Regions from separate parts of the Mesorhizobium sp. CO1-1-7 genome, predicted to be linked through region 2. Evidence: predicted binding sites of a transcription regulator. Region 2 holds the regulator's gene; each other region holds the start of a gene.
What was found. The regulator LexA, encoded in region 2, represses DNA repair genes until DNA is damaged. The targets are predictions, from matches to a motif close to TGTTCNNNNTGTGTTCNG.
Positions count from the first base shown of each region.

Region 1: a site for LexA is predicted at 1,864-1,881, ahead of LB516_RS25940 (ATP-dependent helicase). Genes of this name have one in related genera too.
Region 3: a site for LexA is predicted at 1,837-1,854, ahead of LB516_RS05815 (sel1 repeat family protein). Genes of this name have one in related genera too.

Region 1 covers NZ_JAIUHA010000013.1:90,511-93,784, reverse strand. The annotation lists gene LB516_RS25940 (ATP-dependent helicase) at 1-1,823, opposite strand, end outside; gene LB516_RS25935 (glucose/quinate/shikimate family membrane-bound PQQ-dependent dehydrogenase) at 2,081-3,274, shown strand, end outside.
Region 2 covers NZ_JAIUHA010000003.1:35,309-38,582, reverse strand. The annotation lists gene LB516_RS06790 (ComEC/Rec2 family competence protein) at 1-933, shown strand, start outside; gene lexA (transcriptional repressor LexA) at 927-1,670, opposite strand; gene LB516_RS06780 (GntR family transcriptional regulator) at 2,081-2,854, opposite strand; gene LB516_RS06775 (ABC transporter substrate-binding protein) at 3,004-3,274, shown strand, end outside.
Region 3 covers NZ_JAIUHA010000002.1:471,259-474,532, forward strand. The annotation lists gene LB516_RS05810 (branched-chain amino acid ABC transporter substrate-binding protein) at 1-1,019, opposite strand, end outside; gene LB516_RS05815 (sel1 repeat family protein) at 1,447-1,713, opposite strand; gene LB516_RS05820 (DUF2147 domain-containing protein) at 2,153-2,494, shown strand; gene LB516_RS05825 (hypothetical protein) at 2,703-2,858, shown strand; gene LB516_RS05830 (hypothetical protein) at 2,899-3,093, shown strand; gene LB516_RS05835 (AMP nucleosidase) at 3,211-3,274, shown strand, end outside.

The sequences.
Region 1 (3,274 bases), on a different contig from region 2:
TCGGTGTAGCCGCTCTCCTCGAGAATGGTCTCGGCGAGTTCGGTGTGCGGCGTGGTTTCCAGCGCCTTTTGCCAGCGTTCGAAATTGGCCGCGACCTCGCGCAGCGCGGCGCGCGGTTTCGGCTTCAGCTCGTCGCTTTCCGCCAGTGTACCCGCCGCCTCCAGCATCGGGATGCGCAAGGCGCGCGCGGTGTCGTGGATCTGGCGGATGGTCGCTTCGCCCAAGCCGCGCTTGGGCACATTGACGATGCGCTCGAAGGCGAGGTCGTCGGTGCTGTTGGCGACGACGCGGAAGAAGGCCAGCGCGTCGCGGATTTCCATGCGCTCGTAAAAACGCGGACCGCCGATGACGCGGTAGTTAAGGCCGAGCGTGATGAAGCGGTCCTCGAAGGCGCGCATCTGGAAGGACGCGCGGACCAGGATCGCCATGTCGTTCAAATTGTGCTTCTGGCGCTGGTAGGCCTCGATGGTCTCGCCGATGGCGCGGGCTTCCTCCTCCGAATCCCAGGCGGCGTGGACGTTGACCTTGCCGTCCTCCGGATCGTTGCGGTCGGTGAACAGCGTCTTGCCGAAACGGCCCTCATTGTAGGCGATGAGATGGGAGGCGGCCCCCAGTATGTGCGCGGTCGAGCGGTAGTTGCGCTCCAGCCGGATGATGGTGGCGCCCGGAAAATCCTTGTCGAAGCGCAGGATGTTGTCGACCTCGGCGCCGCGCCAGCCGTAGATCGACTGGTCGTCATCGCCGACGCAGCAGATATTGACTTTGTTTTCGCTCACGGGCTGTTCCGCGCCTGCCGGCGCGGGCCCTCCGCGGGGGCCTCGCAACGGCTCGGACGCCCGGTCGGGCTTGCGGCCTTCGGCCGAAACTGCTGATTCGTCCTCTGGAGTTGCGGGTCTATAGCTACCCGCTTCCGTTCTATCCGAAACACCGGAAAAACTTGGAACGCGCCCACCCGGAGAAACACTTCGCGCTGGTTGTGATCCGCTCGGCCTCTGCGCCAAGAGCCGCAGCCACATGTATTGGGCGGTGTTGGTGTCCTGGTACTCGTCGACGAGGATGTATTTGAACCGCCGGTGATAGTCCTTCAGCACATCGGGATTGGCGCGGAAGATGCGGATCGGGTGGCAGAGCAGATCGCCGAAATCGCAGGCGTTCAGCGTCTGCAGCCGCTCCTGATAGGCCTTGTAGAGCTCGCGGCCCTTGCCGTTGGCGAAGCTGCGCGCATCGCCCTCGGCGATATCGGCCGGACCCTGGCCCTTGTTCTTCCAGCCGTCGATCATCTGGGCGAACTGTTTCGCGGGCCAGCGTTTGTCGTCCAGGCCCTCGGCCTGGATCAGCTGCTTGATCAAGCGCACGACGTCGTCGGTGTCGAGGATGGTGAAGCCGGACCTCAGGCCGGCAAGCTCGGCGTGGCGGCGCAGCAGCTTCACGCCGATCGAGTGGAAGGTGCCGAGCCACGGCATGCCCTCGACATTGCCTTCGCCGATCAGGATGCCGATGCGCTGTTTCATCTCGCGCGCGGCCTTGTTGGTGAAGGTGACGGCCAGGATCTGCGAGGGGAAGGCCCTGCCGGTGGCAAGGATGTGGGCGATGCGGGTGGTCAGCACGCGCGTCTTGCCCGTGCCGGCGCCGGCCAGCACCAGAACCGGGCCTTCGGTGGTCTCCACGGCCAGCCGCTGCTCGGGATTCAAGCCCCTGAGATAGTCGGGCGCATTGTTTTGGCCGCCGCGGGCAGCCATGGCGCGCGCGGCAATGCCCGACGGGGCCGTGGGCCGCGCATTGGGTTCGTCGAAAAAGGGCATGTCTTCGGAAAAGCCGGACATCTCCCCCGAATGTAGTGATTCGGGAGGGAAAGACCAGAACTGTCTACGTTTTGTTCCGGTAAAGTGCCCGATACGGCGGCTTCACCGATATGGGAACCGCCGTTGTGGAACAATCCCAGGCGGAACGAGGTTGCTGCCCGCGGGTCCGCGACCTACGCTTGACAGGCGCCGCCGTCGGGAGAAAGTTGCACGGGAAACGCGCAATGCCGGGTTGCCCTAGCCCGCCCCACGCGCGCAACAGTCGAAGGAGTATCATCTTGGCTGTCACCATCACCTCCCTCATTCTCTTCCTCATAGGCCTGGCGCTTGGCGCCGGCGGCATCTGGTTGGCTTCGCTGGGCGGCAGTTGGTACTACATCATCGTCGGTCTCGCCTTCCTGGTCGCCGCCTGGCTGCTCTACCGGCGCCGTTCCACGGCGCTCTGGCTCTACGCGGCGATCGTGCTCGGCACGCTGGCCTGGGCGGTCTGGGAAACCGGCTTCGACTGGTGGGAGCTCGGCCCGCGCGGCGGCATCATCGTGCTGGTGGCGTTGTGGCTGCTGACGCCGTGGGCGCGGCGCGGCCTTGCCGGTCCGGACGGGCGAGCCCCTTTGATCCTTGCCGTGCTGGCATCGCTGGCGGTGGCCGGCTATTCGATGACCACGGACCCGAAGGACATCGGCGGCGCCCTCGACACCGACAAGGTGATCCCCAACGCCAATCTCGGCGGCGATGTGCCTGCGGGCGAATGGCACTATTACGGGCGCACGCAGTTCGGCCAGCGCTATTCGCCGCTCGACCAGATCACGCCGGAAAACGTCGCCAACCTGAAGCCGGCCTGGACCTATCGCACCGGCGACGTCAAAGGCCCCGACGATGTCGGCGAGACCACTTATCAGGTGACACCGCTCAAAGTGGGCGACACGCTCTATATCTGCACGCCGCACAACTTCGCCATCGCCGTCGATGCGGCGACCGGCAAGGAGAAGTGGCGCTACGATCCCAAGATCAAGCTCGACAAGGACCGCCAGCACCAGACCTGCCGGGGCGTTTCCTATTATGCCGATGCGGCGGGCGCCGCCGGCCAGCCCTGCGCGGCGCGCGTCTACCTGCCGACCTCGGATGCGCGGCTGATCGCGCTCGATGCCGCCAACGGGCAGGTTTGCCCGGCCTTCGCCGAGGGCGGCACGCTCAATCTGTTGACCGGCATGCCGTATCCGAAGTCGGGCTATTACTACTCGACCTCGGCGCCGCTGATTGCCGGCGGCAAGATCATCGTCGGCGGGGCGGTCAATGACAATTATTCGACGCAGGAGCCGTCCGGCGTCATCCGCGCCTATGATGCGAGCAGCGGCAAATTGCTGTGGAACTGGGATTCCGGCAATCCGGACCAGACGACGCCGTTGCCGGCCGGCCAGACCTACACCGCCAACTCGCCCAACATGTGGTCGACGCCGAGCGCCGACGAGAAG
Region 2 (3,274 bases):
TTTGCCATCTGGCATTTCCAGCGGGTATCGCCGCTCAGCCTGTTCGCCAATCTGGCCGTGATGCCTATCGTATCGGTCGTGATGTTCCTGGCCGTCGCCAGCGCGCTGTTGATGCCATTCGGATTGGATTGGCCGGCTCTCTACCTCATGGGCAAGGGCCTGACAGCAATGATCGCCGTGTCTGCGTGGATATCGGAGCGCTCTCCGGTCGATGGAGTCGGGCTGATTTCGCAGCAATCCGTGCTGCTGGTCACCGTCGCGCTGGTTATCGCGACGATGGCGACGACATGGCTGCGGCTCGCGGCGCTGCCATTCGCGCTCGCCGGCCTGTTGACTGTGTCGCACACACGCGCGCCCGATGTGCTGATCTCGGAAGATGCGCGGCTGGTCGCGCTGCCGATCGGCAATGGCGAACTGGCCGTCAACCGGGAACGTCCGAACGAATTCGCAACCGACAACTGGAAGCGCGCCCTGATCTCCGAAACAATCGTCAAACCGGAAATGTTCGACACGACAGACAGGCAATTCGATGTTGCCAGTCCCACCGACCTGCCGCCGGGATCGCCCTTCTACTGCCGCGAAGGCCTGTGCCTTGCCAGGCACCCTTCCGGCGCGATCATTGCCTATGTCGAGGACCGCAAGACCACCTGGAAAGCCTGCGCTTTCGCCGACCTGATCATCGTCAATGACGCAACCGCCTATGACGCCTGCCACAATCCACTGGTTCTCGTCGTCACCAAACGGCAGCTCGCCCGCAAGGGAACCGCTGCCGTCTTCTTCAATCCCCAGTCGGCCACGACCCGGGCCGCGATCGCATTCGCCGTCGACGGACCATACCGGCCCTGGCACGAACAGCGAAAATTCTCACGCGAGGCGAGGGGGCTGCCGCCGTACAAAAAACCCGACAAGCCCGATGACAAGCCGGTTCAGTAGCGCCTGATCAACCCGACCAGCTTGCCTTGTACCTTGACCCTGTCCGGCCCGAAAATGCGCGTTTCGTAGGCTGGATTGGCGGCCTCGAGCGCGATCGAAGCGCCTTTGCGGCGGAACCGCTTCAGTGTCGCTTCCTCTTCGTCGACCAGTGCCACGATAATTTCGCCCGGGCTTGCCGTGTCGGCATTGCGGATAATGACCGTGTCTCCATCGAAGATACCAGCCTCGATCATCGAGTCGCCCTTGACCTCCAACGCATAGTGCTCGCCGCCCATGATCATGTCCGGCGGCACCGAGATCGAATGCGTCTGATGCTGGATGGCATCGATCGGCACACCGGCGGCGATACGGCCCATGACCGGGATGGACACGGCTGAAACCGCGTCGTCGTCGTTGCCGGCCGCGGGCAGGCGCGAAGGCGCAGCGGCCGGCCTGATCTGGCGTCCGAGACTGCCTTGGCCAAGGCTGCCTTGGATGACGCTTGGCGAGAACTTCTTTGCCGCATTGAGGCCCGGCGCGATCGAGTCCGGCAGCCGCAGCACTTCCAGCGCGCGCGCCCGATTGGGTAGCCGGCGAATGAAGCCGCGCTCCTCCAGGGCCGTGATCAGGCGATGGATCCCCGACTTGGAGGCAAGATCGAGTGCTTCCTTCATCTCGTCGAAGGAAGGCGGTATCCCGCTTTCCTTGAGCCGTTCGTGGATGAACATCAGCAGTTCATGTTGCTTGCGTGTCAGCATGGCGGCCCCCAAGACATTGAACGAAAGGTTGAACCAGAATCGAAAAAACAAACCCAGAACAAACACTATCTGTTCCAGTTGTGTTCTGCAACCGTTTAAAGTTTAATGAATTTGTTAAGGGGTCTGAAGTTTTTTGCCCGCGACGGCGGGCGGCAACCAGTCCTTTCCGCCGTCGGCAGGCGCATTGAAATCGTTTTGGTTAATGGCCTGTGGCCCATCCGCCGACGAGGCTTTGGCATCAGTTAGTTGGAAGGCTTCTCCTCGGAGGGACGTATAATTCGCGGAGCCATTATTCGCGGAACGAAACGAAACCAAAATGCCAACGATTGGTAGCTTCGGGCGGCCATGGATCGGGGCGTTCGGCGCACTCCGGCCAGCGCGTTCGAATAGGCGTCGCGGAAGCGCTGAAGTTATCCCGAACCCGCCTTCAAGCTGCCGGCGCGAGCGGCGTATCTGGTAGCGCCGCTGTCTTCGCTGTGGACATAGACGTGCAGTGTGTAGCCGATATGCGCCGTCATCAGCGCCTTGGCCCGCTCGACGTCACGGTCGAGCGCCGCTTCCATGATCGCGGTATGGTGTTCGATCGCAATCGCTTCGCGTAGCGCTTCGATTGCCTCTTCATAGCCATCCTTGAGGCCGGCCGCGGCCCGCAGTGTCGGCGCCAGACCAAGAAAGCGATGATGCCGGCGCAGCTGATCCGAGATCGTCGAGCGGAACCGCAACAGCCAGTCGCATGTGGCGGCGCTCAGCAGCGCCGCATGGAAAGCCTCGTGGTTCTCGTCCCATCTGTCGACGGCCGCGTCCGAGGGATCGTCGACCGCCGTCTTGCAACGCGAGAGCCGGTAGTGGGCGGTGACCACGGCATCCTCCCACTCCCTGCCGCCTTTTTCCATCGATTCGAGGAACAGGGGTATCTCGACCACCATCCTGGCGCGTGCCAGATCCTCCAGCTCGGCCCGCGACACCGGAGCCACGGCAAAACCACGATTGCTGATCGCGGTGACCAGGCGTTCGGCCTCGAGCCGCGACAGGGCTTCGCGCAACGGTGTCCAGCCGACGCCATAGGTGCCGCGCAGCGCACTCAGTTTGAGCGGGGCGCCCGGCATGAGGCGCGTGGTCAGGATGTCGCGCCGCAACAGCTGATAGGCGGCTTCCGTTTTTGTGGAACTTGTTTCATCCAGCATCGTGATCAATCCGTCGTCTGGCGAAAGTATATATGATACCGGGTCCTAGCAACAATTATATATAATGTTTGACACAGACCGGCGGACTGACCATGATCGCCGTAGTAGCCGCGTTTCCGAGCGGCCCTGATCAAATCTGGGAGGAAATGATGTTGAAGTCGAAATCCGCTTGGTTGTCGGGTTTGGCCCTGGCGGGCGCATTGATGGTCGGCGCCGGCAGTGCCGCGGCCGATCAGATCCGTATCGGCATTGCCAATTTCGGCGAGCATCCGCAATTGAACGCCGCCATAGCCGGCTTCAAGAAGGCGCTGACGGACAATGGCTTCGTCGAGGGCAAGGACGTCGTCTACACGGAGAGCCACACCAATTTCGATGCATCGCTGGTGCCGCAGATGATCGCCAAGCTGCAGGCCGAGCAAC
Region 3 (3,274 bases), on a different contig from region 2:
GTGCTGATCGCCGTGCCATTCTTCAGCGCCTCGGCAACCTTGGCCGGATCATCGCTGCCAGCACGCTTGATGCCTTCGGCGAATGCCTGGACCACGGCATAGGAGAACAGCGTGAAGCCTTCCGGCACGAAGCCGCCGGCCTTGATCTTCTCGACGGCTGCCTTGGCTTCCGGCTTTGCCTGCGGATCCGACGGGAACACGAACATCGTGCCCTCGCCGGCCGGGCCGGCAACCTGCCAGAATTCCGGCGAAGCGATCGAGTCCGGCATGATCAGCTGGAACTTGAAATTCTGTTCCGCCGACTGACGCAGGATCAGGCCAGCTTCAGGATGATAACCGCCGAAATAGACGACATCGGCCTTGAGATCCTTCAGCTTGGTGACAAGCGCCGAATAGTCCTTCTCGCCGGGGTTGATGGCGTCATAATAGACCTCCTTGAGGCCACCGGTATTCATGGTCGCCTTGACGGCATCAGCCACGCCCTGGCCGTAAGCGCTCTTGTCGTGCAGGATGACGACGTTCTTGCCGGCGTATTTCTTGGCGATCCACGGGCCGATGAAGGCGCCCTGCGCGTCGTCACGCGTGTAGAGACGCATGATTGTCGACCAGCCGGCCTTGGCGGCCGCATCGGTCAGCACCGGGTTCGAGGAAGCCGGGCTCATCATCAGGGCGCCGGCTTCGGCATAGACCGCCGAGGCCGGAATGCTGGAGCCCGAGCAGGCATGCCCGTCGATGAACTTGACGCTGTTGGCGACGATGCGATTGGCGACCGACACCGCCTGCTTGGGATCGCACTGGTCGTCCTCGATGTCGAGCTTGATCTGGGAGCCGTTGACGCCGCCAGCCGCGTTGATGGCATCGGCGGCGGCCTGTGCGCCTTGCTTGAACTGATCGCCGATGGTGGCGAGCTGTCCGGTCATCGGGCCGACCACGGAGATGGTGATGTCATCGGCGAACGCGACCGGCGCGCTCATCATCAGGCCGAAAATGGCCGCGCTCAAAACACTCATTTTTTTCATGACAATAGAACTCCTCCACTCACGCGCGGCCGCCCGGCCGCGCTTCTTCCAGAGAGGCGGGACAATTTCATCCTTCATCGGACCTGTCTAGGCGCATTGGCGCCACTCGATTAGGCCTGCGCGGCCTCATCCACGCAAAAAGCCACGCCAGCCTTGTTCCGGCCGGTCGTGGCTTTTTTTGCCGGTCAGGCTGTTTCCCCGGCGCCCCCGCGCTGTGAACCCAACCCACCTTCCCTGTCTTCATGTTGGCCATGATCCTTCCGAAAACCGGAGTCTTCGGGATCATGGTCCGTCGCGCGGCTTGGACCTGTCGGCGTGCCGCATTCTCGTTGTCGATGGCCGTGGCCTGGCTGTTTGCGCAGCCTTTTCCCTGTTGGCCCGACCGTCTTTCTGCGGTCTTGGCCGGAGCGTCTCCGTCTGGCGGAACTCAGTGCATGGTCATCCATTCGCGGGCTTCGCGCAGCGCCTTGGCGATCTCGACCTTCGACATGGCCGCCGAGAGTTCCGAGCGCAACTCGGCGGCGCGGGCCGATCCCTTGATGGCGGCGATGTTGAACCATTTGTGGGCGGCAACGACGTCGGTTTCGCAATCGCGGCCGGTCGCATACATCATGCCCAGTTCGAAAAGAATGTCGGCCTGGGCAGTTGCCCCCATGGCGCCGAAGCCTGCTTCAAGCATTTCAAAACGTGCCATTTTTAGTCCCCTGTCTGGCTCCCGAGAGCTGCCTCCGTTCGTCTTGTCCGGGCCGCTCTTTCGATGCTTTCGAGAATGCCGCGCAGGCTTGAATCCGTCGTTAAATGGCGTGCTTAATTTGAGGAAAACAAAGCTAAAACAAGAGGTAAACGCGAAAATTCGTTAAGGATACGAAGCCAGCAATTCAGCTGGTTTTCGCCAAATTTGCCGAAAATTTTCGAGCGCGCGGTCAACACTCTGCTAACCCTAGAAAGCAAACACGAGGCGCTGGTCGTTTTCATTTCCGGGCCGACAGGGCGAATTCAGGCGCTTTCGAAATGCCAAAACCTTCCGTCGCGGCACCGCTTTCGTTTTGACGGAAGCTGGATTAGCTTACGTTTGCGTAAGCGGCAGACCGGCGAGGCGGAGCATTCGGCCGGCTATCCAAAGGGAGGAAGACATGTCTCGAAAAGTGAGCCTGGCCCTGGCGGCCACTTTGATCCTGAGCGGCGCGGCGTGGGCCGATCCGATCGAGGGCAACTGGAAAACGCAAGCCGGCGACACCGCTGCCATTTCAGGCAGCAGCTCGTTCTCCATCACGCTCAAATCAGGCAAATATGCCGGCAAGACCATCGGCTCGCTCAAGGCGGCCGGCGACAACAAATACACCGGCAACATCACCGATCCGGCAAATGACAAGACCTATTCGGGCAAGGCAACCTTGTCGGGCGCCTCGCTCAAGATGAGCGGTTGCGTGCTCGGCGGACTGATCTGCAAGAGCCAGACCTGGCACAAACTCTAAGCGACCATTTCCGTGTGATCTCTAAACGGGGCCTGGCGGGCCCCGTTTTCGTTCTGTCGATGAGCAGGCAGCGCTCGGTCGGCATTCTGGTTGCCGCAACCCAGTCAACATCCCTTCAATCAATTTGAACGGCAGATGAACGCCGGCATCAGAGTCGGTTCAGAGGCGTCAGGGCATTCTCATGCGTGTTGAAGGAGACACGGACCCAATGCTTGCTCGCCGCTTCGCCATCGTCTGCCTGCTGATGAGCCTGTTTGGAATGTTCTTCGCCATCCTTGTCGCCGAAGCGGGCCGTTCCCCGCGCTCCTGGGACGGCGCCACCAGAATGTGCCATCTCGCCTGCCCGACCGATTTTCGTCACTGAAGCAGAGAACCCGGACCTCGAAAAGAAAAGCACAGAGATCATGAACCGCATCGCCGCCAACCTCTCCAAGACCCTCCGGCTCCTGCCGCGGGCGGCGCTCATCCTGATACTTCTGGCCGCTCCGGTCCTGGCGGTGCCGATGATGCGCGCCGATAGCGGCTCGACGATCGAGGCGCCGGCGCTCAGAAAGTCCGGCGTCGGGTTCGTGCTGCTGGTCAGCCTGCAGCGGGGTTGAAGAAAAAAGCGCGCTTTGAGCGCCTTCGGCGGCGAGCCCCCTCCCAACCGCCCGTCCAAGTCTCTATATTGAGCCATGGAAAAGCGAATCTATCCCCAAGCCATCGAATCTGTCGTCATGCCCGAGCCCTTTGGCCGGCAAAGCTTCGATAACGCCGAAAAGGCCGTTGCCGCGCTGCAGG